One region of the Mesorhizobium sp. M0045 genome, then DNA from elsewhere that is predicted to be linked to it. Evidence: riboswitches for the same ligand, from Rfam matches in the RefSeq annotation. Region 1 holds a riboswitch; each other region holds the start of a gene.

Region 1 (4,195 bases):
CTTCCGTTCGCTATGGTCGGCTGCACTCATTTCGAACCTTGGCACCCTAGTGGAAGGTGCGGCGGCAGCTTGGCTGATGACGAGCATCGCAGCAGTAATTTTTGATCGCCCATTCGTGCTGTGTACCAGCCCTGTGTCTTGCGCAAGTGGTCACGAACGGCTGCCGGAGCCCTCGAAGACGCCCTAAAAACACATGCTGCGATTTTTGAACACGCTTGACGTGTTAGATTAATTCATCCACAATGCGTGTATTGCACACGCGAGGTGAGTTATGAACATGAAAGAACTTAGGGTTCGACTGGGCATGACTCAAAAAGATTTGGCAGAGCAGATGGCAACGACGCAACAGACTGTGGCCCGTTGGGAAACAGGCAAAACGCAGTTGAACGTCGAGCAGATCAAGGACCTTTGTCTCACGTTGAAATGCACAGTCGAGGAGCTGCTGGGCTGGAAGATTGATGTCGAGGAGTGGCGCACGAGCCCGTTTGCAATTGCCGATGCCGAAACGCGATACGGCACGCTCAGAATCAAGACGACTGTTGGCAGCCGCCAATATCCTATCGATGAAAAGGCGCGTGAATCGATTTTACGTCAGTTGAAGGAACTTCATAATCTGCGTAGAAATAACACAAGCAGGCCATGGCTGTATTGTTGGAGCCTTGACAACAAAATACTCTTGATAAATCCGCAATATGTCCGCACCATTGAGCTTATCGGTAACGATGTAGAGGAGATGCCAGAGTATTATCATCCAGAAATCTATCGGGCTTTGGATGACTGGGATAAGGGTGAGGTTTCAGGAAAGCTGAAGAAAGAATGCGATGCCATCATCGCAGAGATGGGTGATCAGGAAGCCGTGCGCATGGCCTCCTATGTTCGCGTCACATATGACGACGGAGAAGATGAGTGGAACTTCTTGGATGAAGAAACCGCTACGACTTTCTTCGGATTGGAAGCTGCGACCTTTGACGTTCCCCAGTGTAGTTTCGCCGAAGTGGAGGAAGAAGGTTACTACCGAGCGCGATACGCCAACCTTGATCGCGTCGCGGTGATGGAGGTTCCAAGCGACCGTTATCACAGATTGACCGCGCCCGAGGAAGCTTAGAACCATCCACGAAGGGCGCATGTTACATCTCGACCTTGCGTGGTGCGTTTTCAGTACGAGATGACGTTAAGCGTAGGCAGTGGCAGGTAAGAGTGCTCGACCAGAAGCTCAAGTGCCTCCTCAATATCGCTGCCGATGTGCCGCAGGACACGTCCACGGGAGCGTGGATAGGCGTGAAGTTCCTGCACTCCACGGTCCGCTTTCCCATCGCCGGTGTGTGCCCGACGCCATCTTGTGGACGAGCTTGGCCGCCTGCACCCGGTTGTATTCCGGCTTGCGGTCCGCCTGGGCGGTCCGCTGCGATGGCTATCTCCATGTCAATCGGCGCCGAACTTTGACTGCCCGCTGCTTTTGATGAATTTGGCGAGGTCCCGCGCATAATCACTCTTGGTCTTCTCCTTGAGGCCCTGTGTCGCGAACTTGTGGTCCAGCAGGGCAAACAGGTCCAAGTCCCCTTCCGCCTGTGGCGCTGGCTTGCCTCACCGCCCTCGGCTTCCCAATTGGGGACCGCTTCTGCGCGCTGCACCGTGGCGATTGTCCGCCCAAGACGCATCACAAGATTGAACGCCAGACCGTGCGCGTGCACGATGATTTGCCGCTCAGGCCTCATTTGGACAGGACTTGAGCTGGCCCGGTGGTTTGAGCCGGGTTACCTTGAGCCGGTGGGCTGCGAACAAGCAGTTCGAGACATTGGCCTCGATCACTTCGCAACACGCCGCTGCGCCTGGCCTCGGTGTGCTCCCCCCGAAATCGTTGTGTCATATCACCGAGGGCATCACGGCCAACAGCTTCCACATGGGCAACAGCCTCGCCATTGAGCCGAATATGGTCGCGAGCAGATCACCAACGAAGCGGTCGGAACCTCGGAGCCGAAGTTCGACGCCGAGGTGGTTCGCATGATGCGCTAAGCAGCACCACGGCGCTTGCCGGTATGTTTGCTGCCGGCAGCCGACGAACTCCTATCCTCCTGGACAAGGGCGCCGTGCGTCATTGCTTTGATTTACCGGCCGCTCAAGGCTCCACAGTTTTCGCTTTCGAGGCGACCTTTGGAACATGCCAACGGAAATTTAACATAACGACATAAACATTTCTTTATGCGGCGTTGACAAAGAAGCGAACTGCTGTAATTGTCTCCCGCGTCGTGGTTCTCCGTACGGCGCTGCCGCAGCGGAGCTAAGAGGGAAGCCGGTGCGATGCCGGCGCTGCCCCCGCAACTGTTAGCGGCGAGCCAACCCCACTCATGTCACTGAGGCGAATAGCCTTGGGAAGACGGGTAGAGGCTATGACCCCGCGAGCCAGGAGACCTGCCACGGCGAATTACGTCCACGGGCGGGGTGTCTCGGTGGCCGCTGCAGCCTGGCGTTCGTGCCGGCCTGCTAGCGCCTTCCTTGTCACCGACGCCCCAACCATCGGGGTCTGGCATGACTATCTCTCAGCAAATTCCTGTAGCAACGCTCGGCGTGCCCCGCTTCGGTCGTCGGCGAGAACTGAAATTCGCGCTTGAAAGCTACTGGTCCGGAAAATCGTCCGCTGCCGACCTTCTCACGACCGCGAAGGCGCTCCGTGCCGCTGGCTGGGAGGAGCAGCACGATCGCGGCGTGTCGAAAATCCCGTCGAACGACTTCTCGCTCTACGACCATGTGCTCGACACCGCAGCCATGGTCGGCGCCGTTCCATCCCGTTACGGCTGGAATAGCGGCGAGGTTCCACTTGACATCTACTTCGCAATGGCGCGCGGCAACCAGGGTCAGACGGAGGATTGTCGACACGCTGGTCACCAGCAGGCGGCTCATCGGTCTGATGTAACCGCGATGGAAATGACCAAGTGGTTTGACACCAACTATCACTACATTGTGCCGGAACTCAACGATGATCAGACGTTCGCCCTCTCGTCGACGAAACCGGTCGATTACTTCATCGAGGCTAAAGCTCTCGGCGTTCACACACGCCCAGTCATCCTTGGACCGATCACCTTCCTCAAGCTGGCGAAATCGCCTGCCGAAGGATTCGATCCCATCGCGCTCCTGCCGAGGCTGCTGCCCGTCTACGAGCAACTCCTGCAGAGGCTGAAGCTGTCGGGAGCCGACTGGGTGCAGATCGATGAGCCAGCGCTTGTCCTCGATCTGAACCCGAACGAACGAGCTGCGTTCGAATTCGCCTATGGCCAGCTGTCAAAAGCCGCGCCCGAGTTGAAAATGATGCTGGCTACCTATTTCGGGCCGCTGGGAGACAATCTCGAAACCGCGGTTTCTCTGCCCCTGGCCGGGCTGCATATTGATCTCGTGCGCGCTCCCGAGCAGCTGGAAACGGTGGGTCGGCTCGCACCGAAGGATCTGGTGCTCTCGCTTGGCTTGATCGATGGCCGCAACGTCTGGCGTGCGAACCTGCCCGCCATTCTCGACCGCATCAAACCGATCGTCGCCGGCTGGCCCTTGGACCGCGTCGAGATCGCGCCTTCTTGCTCGATGCTGCATGTGCCGATCGACCTCCGCATGGAGACGGAACTCGACGCGGACATCAGGTCGTGGCTCGCCTTCGCGGCCCAGAAGACCGACGAGTTGGTGTTGCTGGCCCGGGCCCTGTCCCAAGGCAGGGATGCGGTGGCAGGCGCGTTGAAAGCGTCTGCCGAGGCTGCCGCCACTCGCGTAACGTCCACGAAGATCCATGACCCGCTTGTTGAGGGGCGGATCGCCAGCATTGACGACAGCATGAAGCGACGAGAGAGCGCTTTTGCCGAGCGCTCCAGAGTCCAGGCCGGCACGCTCGGGCTGCCGCCGTTCCCGACGACGACCATCGGGTCCTTCCCGCAGACGCCGCAGGTACGCAGGGCGCGGGCCGCTCATGCGAAGGGCCAGCTGAGCTATGTCGACTACGAGACCTTCCTGAAGAAGGAGATCGAGGCTGCAATTCGCTGGCAGGAAGAGATCGGGCTGGACGTGCTGGTGCACGGTGAGTTCGAACGAAACGACATGGTACAGCATTTCGGCGAGCAGCTGTCCGGCTTCGCCTTCACCCAGCATGCCTGGGTGCAGAGCTGTGGGTCGCGTTACGTGCGCCCCCCCATCATCTTCGGCGACGTATCGAGGCCCA
Region 2 (4,195 bases), on a different contig from region 1:
GGCCATCTTGGCGCGGTGGCGTTCCTCGTCCCCCTGTTCAATGGTCTTGGGATCGATAGTATCAGCCATGTCATTTCACCTTGAGCGGCAGCCCCGCCACCATCAAAAGCACGGTGCCGGCGACCGCCGCGACGTCCTGGTTCAGCCGGCCGGCGGCATCGCGAAACCGTCTTGCCAGCGCATTGTCCGGCACGATGCCCTGGCCGACTTCGTTGGACACCACGAACCACGGGCCGCGCGGCCGCGACAGCACATCGGCCAGCCTTCGGCATTCGGCCTCGACATCATGGTCCGCCAGCATATGGTTGGTCAGCCACAGCGTCAGGCAGTCGATCAGCACCGGCTGGCCGTCGGGCAGTGCCTTGATCGCGCCGGTAAGGTCGAGCGGCGCCTCGATGGTCGTCCAGCCATCGCCTCGCCGCGAGCGGTGCAGCGCGATGCGCTGACGCATCTCCTCGTCATAGGCTTGCGCCGTGGCGACATAGCTCCACGGCGCCGGACAGGCGCTCACCAGCCTCTCGGCATGCGCGCTCTTGCCGGAGCGCGCACCGCCGATGACCAGGGTCAGCGCCCCGGCAGCGCGGTCAGGCAAAGCTGTCGCGCAGGCTGGTTGCCGCGCCGGTGAAGCGTCCGCGCACCAGCCCGACGACCATACCGAGCACCAGCCAGAACACCAGATTGGTCAGCGTCACCGCCACCACGAACTGATGATGCAGCCCTTCCGGGATCGCCGTCTCGAAACTGTCGGGCTGCGGCGCGCCGACAATATGCGGCGCAACGATCAACGCCACGGCAAGGATCGCCAGCGGCAGCGATCTGCGGAAGGCGATAAGGCCGAGACCGGCCGCTGTCGCCAACACTGTTGCCCACCACCAGATCTGGCGTTGGACAAGGTCGGCCGCCGGCATCGCCGGCAGTTCCGGCGGCAGGCCGAGGCCGGGCGCCAGCGTGAACACGGCAAAGCCGGCCAGCCCCCAGAACAGGCCCTGGCGCCAATTGCCGATGCCGCCGGCGAACTCCGAAACCGCGACCAGGACCAGTGCGAAGCCAATGCCGGTGACGATATTGGCAACGACGCTGAAGCCAAAGCGCTCGAAGCCGTCGGCCGGCGCCCAGCCTTCGTCTTCAGCCGGAGCCATTGCTTCAGCCGGTGCCGGCGCGGCGCTGCTCATAGCCATCGTGCCCGCTGCGTTTTCGGCCGGTGTCGCAGGTGCCGCGGCATGGTCATGGCCGCCGCCGGCCTGTTCGTAGACTTCCGCTTTCAGGATGAGCGGCACCGTGGCGTAGGCCTGCATGCAGGCGAGAACGACGCCGGCCACAAGCCCTGCGATCGCCGCGATGAACACGACGTTGCGAAACAGTGTCATGATGTCAGCCCCTTGTCAGTGGCAGGGAAAGCCCATCGAGTGGCGATAGTCGTGCGCGGCATTGTGGACCGCATCGATATGCGAAAAGCCGACAAAGCCCATGACGAAAATGCCGAGGAATGCAGCAAGCGCCAGCTGCATGAGACGCGACTGCGAGGAGGCGGAAGCGCCGAGCGAAACGGAAGCGGTATTCATGTCTTGTCCTTTCGCCCTCCACCCGAGGGCATAGAAGTCAGTTTCCTGTCGCCGGCAGGTCTCCTGGCTCGCGGATCAGCACCCTTCCCCACCTTCCCGAAGGCGAACCTTCAGTGGCATATGGAGAGGACTACCGCACACAGTTGCGGGGGCAGCCACGGCATTGGGCAAACAATTTCGCCCGCACCGCATTCCCTCTTGGTTCCAAACGGAACCGACGACATCAGCGACTATAGGCAGAATCGCCGCGCCCGGCAAACCAAATTCCGCCGGATCGTGTAGCGAATGCGCCGCCTCGCCAAACCGGAGAACTGGCGCCGCAGACGTCGCGATCTGCGCGGTCAAACAGAACGGCCTGCGTTCGATGCGGCACTGCACCGCTTCCACAATTGGGTGCGCGAGCGCCATGTGGCGCTCGAACATCAAAGCGATTTGGGCAGATAGCGCCAGGTGACGAAGCCGCAGATCGCCGCCAGCAGGCCGAGTGTCGCGAAAACCGCGCCCAGGCCGAAGAACGCCAGCACCACGGAATAGACCAGAGGCGGCGTCAGCTCGGAAAAGTCGAGATAGGTGCGGTAGACCGCCGCCATCTGTGCCCGCTCATACGAGCGCACCGAGCGCATGAAGGCGGTCGAGCCCAGCGCATCCAGCGCGATGGTGAAGAAGGCACCGCAAAGCAGCAAGGCGCCGGTGATGAGCGGTGCGGCCTCGCCGACGGCGCCGGCCACCAGCAGCGTTGCCGACATCGCGAAATAGGCGAACGTCATGGTGCGCCGGCCGCCGAAACGCTTTCCTGCCCTGCCCCAGAAGATTGCCATGAACAAAAGCGCATTGCCGGCCGAAACCAAGAGGCCGCCGGCGAGCTTGCCCTCGCCGGTGATCACCATGAACAGCGGCCCGTAGACGAAGAACGTCGTCCAGAAGCAGGAGCGGCCGAAGGCGATCAGCCAGGCCAGCCTCAGCCTTGGCTGCGCGACGAAGCGGCCGATATTGGCCAGCGGATTGACCGGCCGCGTCTTGCCGGGGCGGATCGACGGGTTATCGCCAAGCCGGTAAGTCCAGAACAGCGCCAGCAAAGCCATGGCGAAGACGGCCACCGCGCCATGCGCGGCATAGATGCCGAAACGCGTGTAGAGGTAAATTCCGAGGGTCGGCCCGGCGGTCCAGGCAAGCATCGACCACGCCATGCGCAGCGACTCGGCCTGCATGAAATCGGTCTTGCGGATATGGTCCATGATGTAGAGGTTGAGCGTGATCGCCAGCGCCCCGGCGCCGACGACGCGGCAGAGCATGCCCACCACCTGGCCGACCAGCGTATGGGTGACGAAGAACAGCGAGCCGACGGCCAGCAGGCAGGCGCCGGCGGTATAGACCCAGCGCCGGGCAAAGCGGGCGATCAGCATCGGCATGAACAGCGTCGCCGACAGGCCGAGCATCGCCACGATCGTGTAGAGGATCGAAACGATCTGCTCGTTGTGCAGTATCTCATAGGCCTGGATCGGGATGACGCTGGACACGGTGGCGCGCGCGAAGGATTCGACCGCATAGAGCGAGGCGAAGGTGCGGGCATCCGCCGGCCGCAAGGCCGCAAGCCAGATCGGATGGCGCACATGGGTAGCCATTGTGTTCCCCGAAGCCGAATCGCCCGAAGCAGGGTTGGAGCACAAATCTGCCGCGGCGATTCCTGGCCGGGTAACAGGAAACCGACGCCTTCACGGCAAAAAGCGAAGCCGGCCAAAGGCTTTCCGGCTCTGGCCTAAAGCAGCCCTGATGCCGACCGTCACCAACGCGACGCAAGGCCCTGCTTCTTTTGACGGTGGCAACCGTGATAGTCGTCTTGCCGGGGCTGGAACCAAGACAGCGAGACCAATGAGCATCGACACGCCGAGCGCAGCCGTTCAGGATCAACCGAAGTCGAAGCGCATCGCCGCTATCGACATTGCACGCGGCATCGCATTGCTTGCCATGGCGAGCTATCATTTCACCTGGGACCTCGAATTCTTCGGCTACACCGATCCCGGCCTCACCGCCTTCGGCTGGTGGAAAATCTACGCGCGCTGCATCGCCTCGAGCTTCCTGTTCCTGGTCGGCATCAGCCTCTATCTCGCCCATGGCAAAAAAATCCGCTGGACCGGCTTCTGGAAGCGCTTCGCCATGGTTGCCGGGGCAGCGCTCGCAATATCGCTGGTCACCCGCATCGCCACGCCCGACGGCTTCATCTTCTTCGGCATATTGCACGAGATCGCGCTCGCCAGCTTGCTCGGCCTGGCGTTCCTGCGGCTGCCGGCGCTGCTGACGCTTGCCGTGGCGGCCCTCGTTATCGCCGCGCCTTTCTACTTGCGATCCGAGCTTTTCGATCATCCGGCTTTGTGGTGGGTCGGCCTGTCGGCGACCAACCCGCGCTCCAATGACTACGTTCCGCTGCTGCCCTGGTTCGGCGCCGTGCTTGCCGGCATCGCGGTTACCAAGCGCGCCGCCACCTCTGGCGCACTGACGCGGCTGTCGGCCTTGGCGCCCGGCCGCTGGGCAAACCCGCTGGTCTTCATCGGCCGGCACAGCCTTGCCTTCTATTTGATCCATCAGCCGGTGCTGATCGGCTCGGTCTGGCTGTTTTCGCAATTCATGCCGGCGCA
Region 3 (4,195 bases), on a different contig from region 1:
GCAGCGCCGGCGCCATCTTGTTGGTCAGCGTGCCGGCAACGATCATGATGTCGGACTGACGCGGAGACGCGCGCGGCGCAACACCGAACCTTTCCGAGTCATAGCGCGGCATCGAGGTATGGATCATCTCGACCGCGCAGCAGGCGAGACCGAAGGTCATGAACATCAGCGAGCCGCTGCGCGCCCAGGTGATCAGCGCCTCGGTCGAGGTGACGAGAAAGCCCTTGTCGGCGAGCTCGTTGTTGATCTCCAGGAAGAACGGATCATCCTCCCCCACCGGCCTGCCGGTGTTGGGGTCGATGAGGCCCTTGGGCTTCGGCGCGACGAGCGTGCCGGAACTGTCGTTCAATCCCATTCCAGCGCTCCTTTTTTCCATTCATAGGCAAAGCCGATGGTCAGCACCGCCAAAAACACCATCATCGACCAAAAACCGAGCATGCCGATCTGGCTGAACGACACCGCCCAAGGAAACAGGAAGGCCACCTCCAGATCGAAGATGATGAACAGGATCGACACCAGGTAGAAGCGGATGTCGAACTTCATGCGCGCATCGTCGAACGAGTTGAAGCCGCATTCATAGGCCGAAAGCTTTTCCGGATCGGGGTTGCGGTAGGCCACCAGGAAGGGTGCGGCAAGCAGCGCCAGCCCGACCACCAGCGCCACGCCGATGAACAGGACGATGGGCAGGTACGAACCTAAAAGTGCGTTCATGCTGCAGTTTCCGTTGGCGGCCAATCCACTCTGATTACAGCACCGGACCCACTTGCGGAAGCGTGACAGTTTAACCACTGAACCGTTTTAAGGGGGCTCTATGCTGCAACGCGGCGAGGGTTAGCGCAGCGCTTTCGGCGAAGCAAGTCAAACCTTGTTCAAATCGCGGTACTGGGCGGCATATCCGGGAAAACTGGTCAGATCCGCTCCTGTTTGATTTCTTTCACTTTTCACTCCACTTTTCTCTCCTGACATGGATACCGACAAAACCCTGCTAGCATGGCGCGGAATCGCAGATTCTCTGCTCTGTCCGGCATCATCAGGATACCCGCATTGATGAAGGAAAAAATCTCGCTTCGCATGGCCCGCCGCATCGCGCTGGCGGCACAGGGATTCAATGACCCCCGACCCGCCGGTACACCCGACCGCCGACATCTGGCCCGCGTGCTTGCCCGTACCGGCCTGCTGCAGATCGATTCCGTCAGCGCCGTGGTGCGCGCCCACTACATGCCGCTCTATTCGCGGCTTGGCCCCTACAAGCTGGCGCTGCTCGACGACGCCGCCATAACGCGCAAGCGGATGGTCTTTGAATATTGGGCGCACGAAGCCTCCTTCCTGCCGGTCGAGACCTATCCGCTGATGCGCTGGCGCATGCAGCGGGCCGAGCGCGGCGAGGAAATGTACAGCGGACTGGCCAAATGGGGCCGCGAGCACGCCGCCTATATCGAGGAGATCTATCGCCAGGTCGTCGATCACGGCCCGATCGCCGCTTCAGCCCTCGAAGGCCAAAAGGGCAATGGTGGCTGGTGGGGCTGGAGCCATGCCAAGCACGCCTTCGAATGGCTGTTCTGGGCCGGCCGCATCACCACAGCGCATCGCCGCGGCTTCGAGCGGTTCTACGATCTGCCGGAGCGCGTACTGCCGCCGGCGGTACTCGCTCTGCCGGTTCCTTGCCCCGAGGATGCGCACCGCGAATTGCTGCGTATCTCCGCCCGCGCCCATGGCGTCGCCACGGCAGGCGACCTGCGCGACTATTTCCGCCTCTCGCCCGCCGATATCAAGGGCCGCATCGAGGAGCTGGTCGAGGCTGGCGAGCTGTTGCCGGTGAGCGTCGACGGCTGGAGCAAAACAGCCTATCTCCACAAGAACGCCCGTTTGCCGCGCCGGACCGAGGCGCGCGCCCTGCTTGCGCCGTTCGATCCCGTCGTCTTCGAGCGGTCGCGCACCGAGCGGCTGTTCGACTTCCACTACCGCATCGAGATCTACACGCCGGCCGAAAAGCGCCGGTATGGCTATTACGTGCTGCCGTTCCTGCTCGGCGACAGCATCGTCGGGCGGGTCGACCTCAGGGCCGACCGTCCGGCCGGCGTATTGCGCGTCCATGCCGCCTATGCGGAGCCCGGCGCCCCGCCACAAACCGCTGCCGAACTCTTCGAGGAATTGAAGCAGATGCAGGGCTGGCTCGGGCTTGAGCGCATCGAGGTGACAGCTGCCGGTGATCTTGGGCCGGCGCTGGCCGACATTGCCGCGTCGTAGACGTGCGTTGACACGACTGCCTCCACAAGCCTAAATCTGTTCCAGACGGTCCCCTGCCCGCAACGGCAGGGGCCAAGAGGGAATGCGGTGCGAAATCTCGATTTCAAATCCGCGGCTGTCCCCGCAACTGTAAGCGACGAGCCAAGGCCGAAAACCACTGGGATATTCCCGGGAAGGCGGCACCAAGGCGATGACCCGCGAGCCAGGAGACCTGCCGTCTAGGACATAAGAATCCGATCGCCTGGCGGGTTTTCCGGGCAAGGAGCCTGATTTGGAACGCGACAGCAGTTTTTCGGCTGAGACAGCGGATTTATTGTCCGGCCCTGACGATTCCCTGGCCGGCGTTACCGTCATCGTCTGCTCTTCCTGCCGTGACGAGACCGGTTCGGACGCTCATCCCCGCGCCGGCGAACTGCTCGCCGAGGACACGCGCCGCGCCGCTTCCGGCGAAAACATCAAAATCCGCACCGTCGAATGCCTCGGCAATTGCAAGCGCCGGCTCAGCGCCGCCATGCTGCGCGACGGCTGCTGGAGTTACGTCTTCGGCGACCTGACCACGACCAGCGGCGCCGATCTCGTGACCGGTGCAAAGCTGTTCGCCACCTCGACGGATGGGCTCATTCCGTGGCGCGGCCGTCCCGATTGTCTGAAGCGCGGTCTGGTTGCCCGCATCCCTCCCCTCGACCTTTTGAAGGACTTGATATGACCGCTGCCTCCCTTTCGCGCGTCCCCTGCACCGTCGTTACCGGATTTCTCGGCGCCGGCAAGACGACATTGATCCGCCATTTGCTCGAAAACGCCAAAGGCAAGCGGCTGGCCATCATCGTCAACGAGTTCGGCGACATCGGCATCGACGGCGAGATCCTGAAGGGCTGCGGCATCGACACCTGCCCCGAGGAAAACATCGTCGAGCTGGCCAATGGCTGCATCTGCTGCACTGTCGCCGACGATTTCGTCCCGGCGCTCGACCAAATCCTGTCGCTGATGCCGAGGGTCGACCATATCCTGATCGAGACATCCGGGCTGGCCCTGCCCAAGCCGCTGGTCCAGGCCTTCCAGTGGCCGTCGGTCAAGAGCCGGGTGACCGTCGACGGCGTCATCGCCGTCGTCGACGGACCGGCGCTGGCGGATGGCCGCGTCGCCAACGACATGGACGCCCTGCAGGCGCAGCGCGCGCAGGACGAGACGCTCGAACACGACGATCCGGTCGAGGAAGTATTCGAAGACCAGCTCGCTTGCGCCGACCTGATCATCCTGTCGAAGAGCGACCTGATGGACGCAGCCGGCTCGGCCCGTGCCAATGCCGTCATCGGCAAGCATGTTGCGCGGGCGGTGAAGATCGTGCCGACTTCGCAAGGCAAGGTCGATCCGTCGGTGCTGCTCGGCCTCGGCCTCGCCGTCGAGGACGACATCGAGAACCGCAAGACCCATCACGACGACGAGCTCGACCACGAGCATGACGATTTTGACTCGTTCGTCATCGACATCGCGTCCGTCTCCAACCCGGACGAGCTCGCACAACGCGTCGCCACGGCGGCGGCGGAAGAAAACGTGTTGCGCGTCAAGGGCTTCGTCGAGGTTGGCGGCAAGCCGATGCGGCTCCTGCTGCAGGCTGTCGGTCCCCGCGTCAACCATTATTACGATCGCGCCTGGACGGCTGACGACGACCGCCGTTCGCGCCTCGTCGTCATCGGTCTGAAAGGGCTGAACCGCCCGGCGATAGAGCGTATCCTCGCCGGCTGACCCCAGGTACGAGCCGCGATGCACATCCTCACCACCACATCCGCCTCGCTCGACGATCTCGCCGAGCCTGTCGATCTCAGGCAAACGCCTGCGGATGTCGTGGCCCTGTCCTTCACCGACAGCGACCTGGCCGGGCTGGCGGCGGCGTGGAAGGCGGATGCGGACCGCCTGCCCTCGATGCGGCTCGCCGCCTTGCGCGACCTGC

Evidence for each region. Region 1 has a riboswitch for cobalamin ahead of metE (5-methyltetrahydropteroyltriglutamate--homocysteine S-methyltransferase). Riboswitches for the same ligand answer to the same signal wherever they lie in the genome.
Region 2: another riboswitch for cobalamin. It lies ahead of NKJ72_RS13765 (CbtB domain-containing protein); the one in region 1 lies ahead of metE (5-methyltetrahydropteroyltriglutamate--homocysteine S-methyltransferase).
Region 3: another riboswitch for cobalamin. It lies ahead of NKJ72_RS13590 (DUF1636 family protein); the one in region 1 lies ahead of metE (5-methyltetrahydropteroyltriglutamate--homocysteine S-methyltransferase).

The regions. Positions count from the first base shown of each region.
Region 1 is NZ_JAMYUY010000030.1:16,993-21,187, forward strand. It holds gene NKJ72_RS28690 (MFS transporter) at 1-187, shown strand, start outside; gene NKJ72_RS28695 (helix-turn-helix transcriptional regulator) at 272-1,105, shown strand; gene NKJ72_RS28700 (hypothetical protein) at 1,423-1,554, opposite strand; cobalamin riboswitch at 2,231-2,431, shown strand; gene metE (5-methyltetrahydropteroyltriglutamate--homocysteine S-methyltransferase) at 2,527-4,195, shown strand, end outside.
Region 2 is NZ_JAMYUY010000007.1:66,766-70,960, reverse strand. It holds gene cobO (cob(I)yrinic acid a,c-diamide adenosyltransferase) at 1-69, opposite strand, end outside; gene cobU (bifunctional adenosylcobinamide kinase/adenosylcobinamide-phosphate guanylyltransferase) at 71-592, opposite strand; gene NKJ72_RS13770 (CbtA family protein) at 585-1,367, opposite strand; gene NKJ72_RS13765 (CbtB domain-containing protein) at 1,383-1,562, opposite strand; cobalamin riboswitch at 1,599-1,796, opposite strand; gene NKJ72_RS13760 (MFS transporter) at 1,985-3,184, opposite strand; gene NKJ72_RS13755 (heparan-alpha-glucosaminide N-acetyltransferase) at 3,432-4,195, shown strand, end outside.
Region 3 is NZ_JAMYUY010000007.1:32,153-36,347, reverse strand. It holds gene NKJ72_RS13605 (NuoB/complex I 20 kDa subunit family protein) at 1-355, opposite strand, end outside; gene NKJ72_RS13600 (NADH-quinone oxidoreductase subunit A) at 346-711, opposite strand; gene NKJ72_RS13595 (winged helix-turn-helix domain-containing protein) at 1,048-2,247, shown strand; cobalamin riboswitch at 2,277-2,480, shown strand; gene NKJ72_RS13590 (DUF1636 family protein) at 2,519-2,953, shown strand; gene cobW (cobalamin biosynthesis protein CobW) at 2,950-3,990, shown strand; gene cobN (cobaltochelatase subunit CobN) at 4,009-4,195, shown strand, end outside.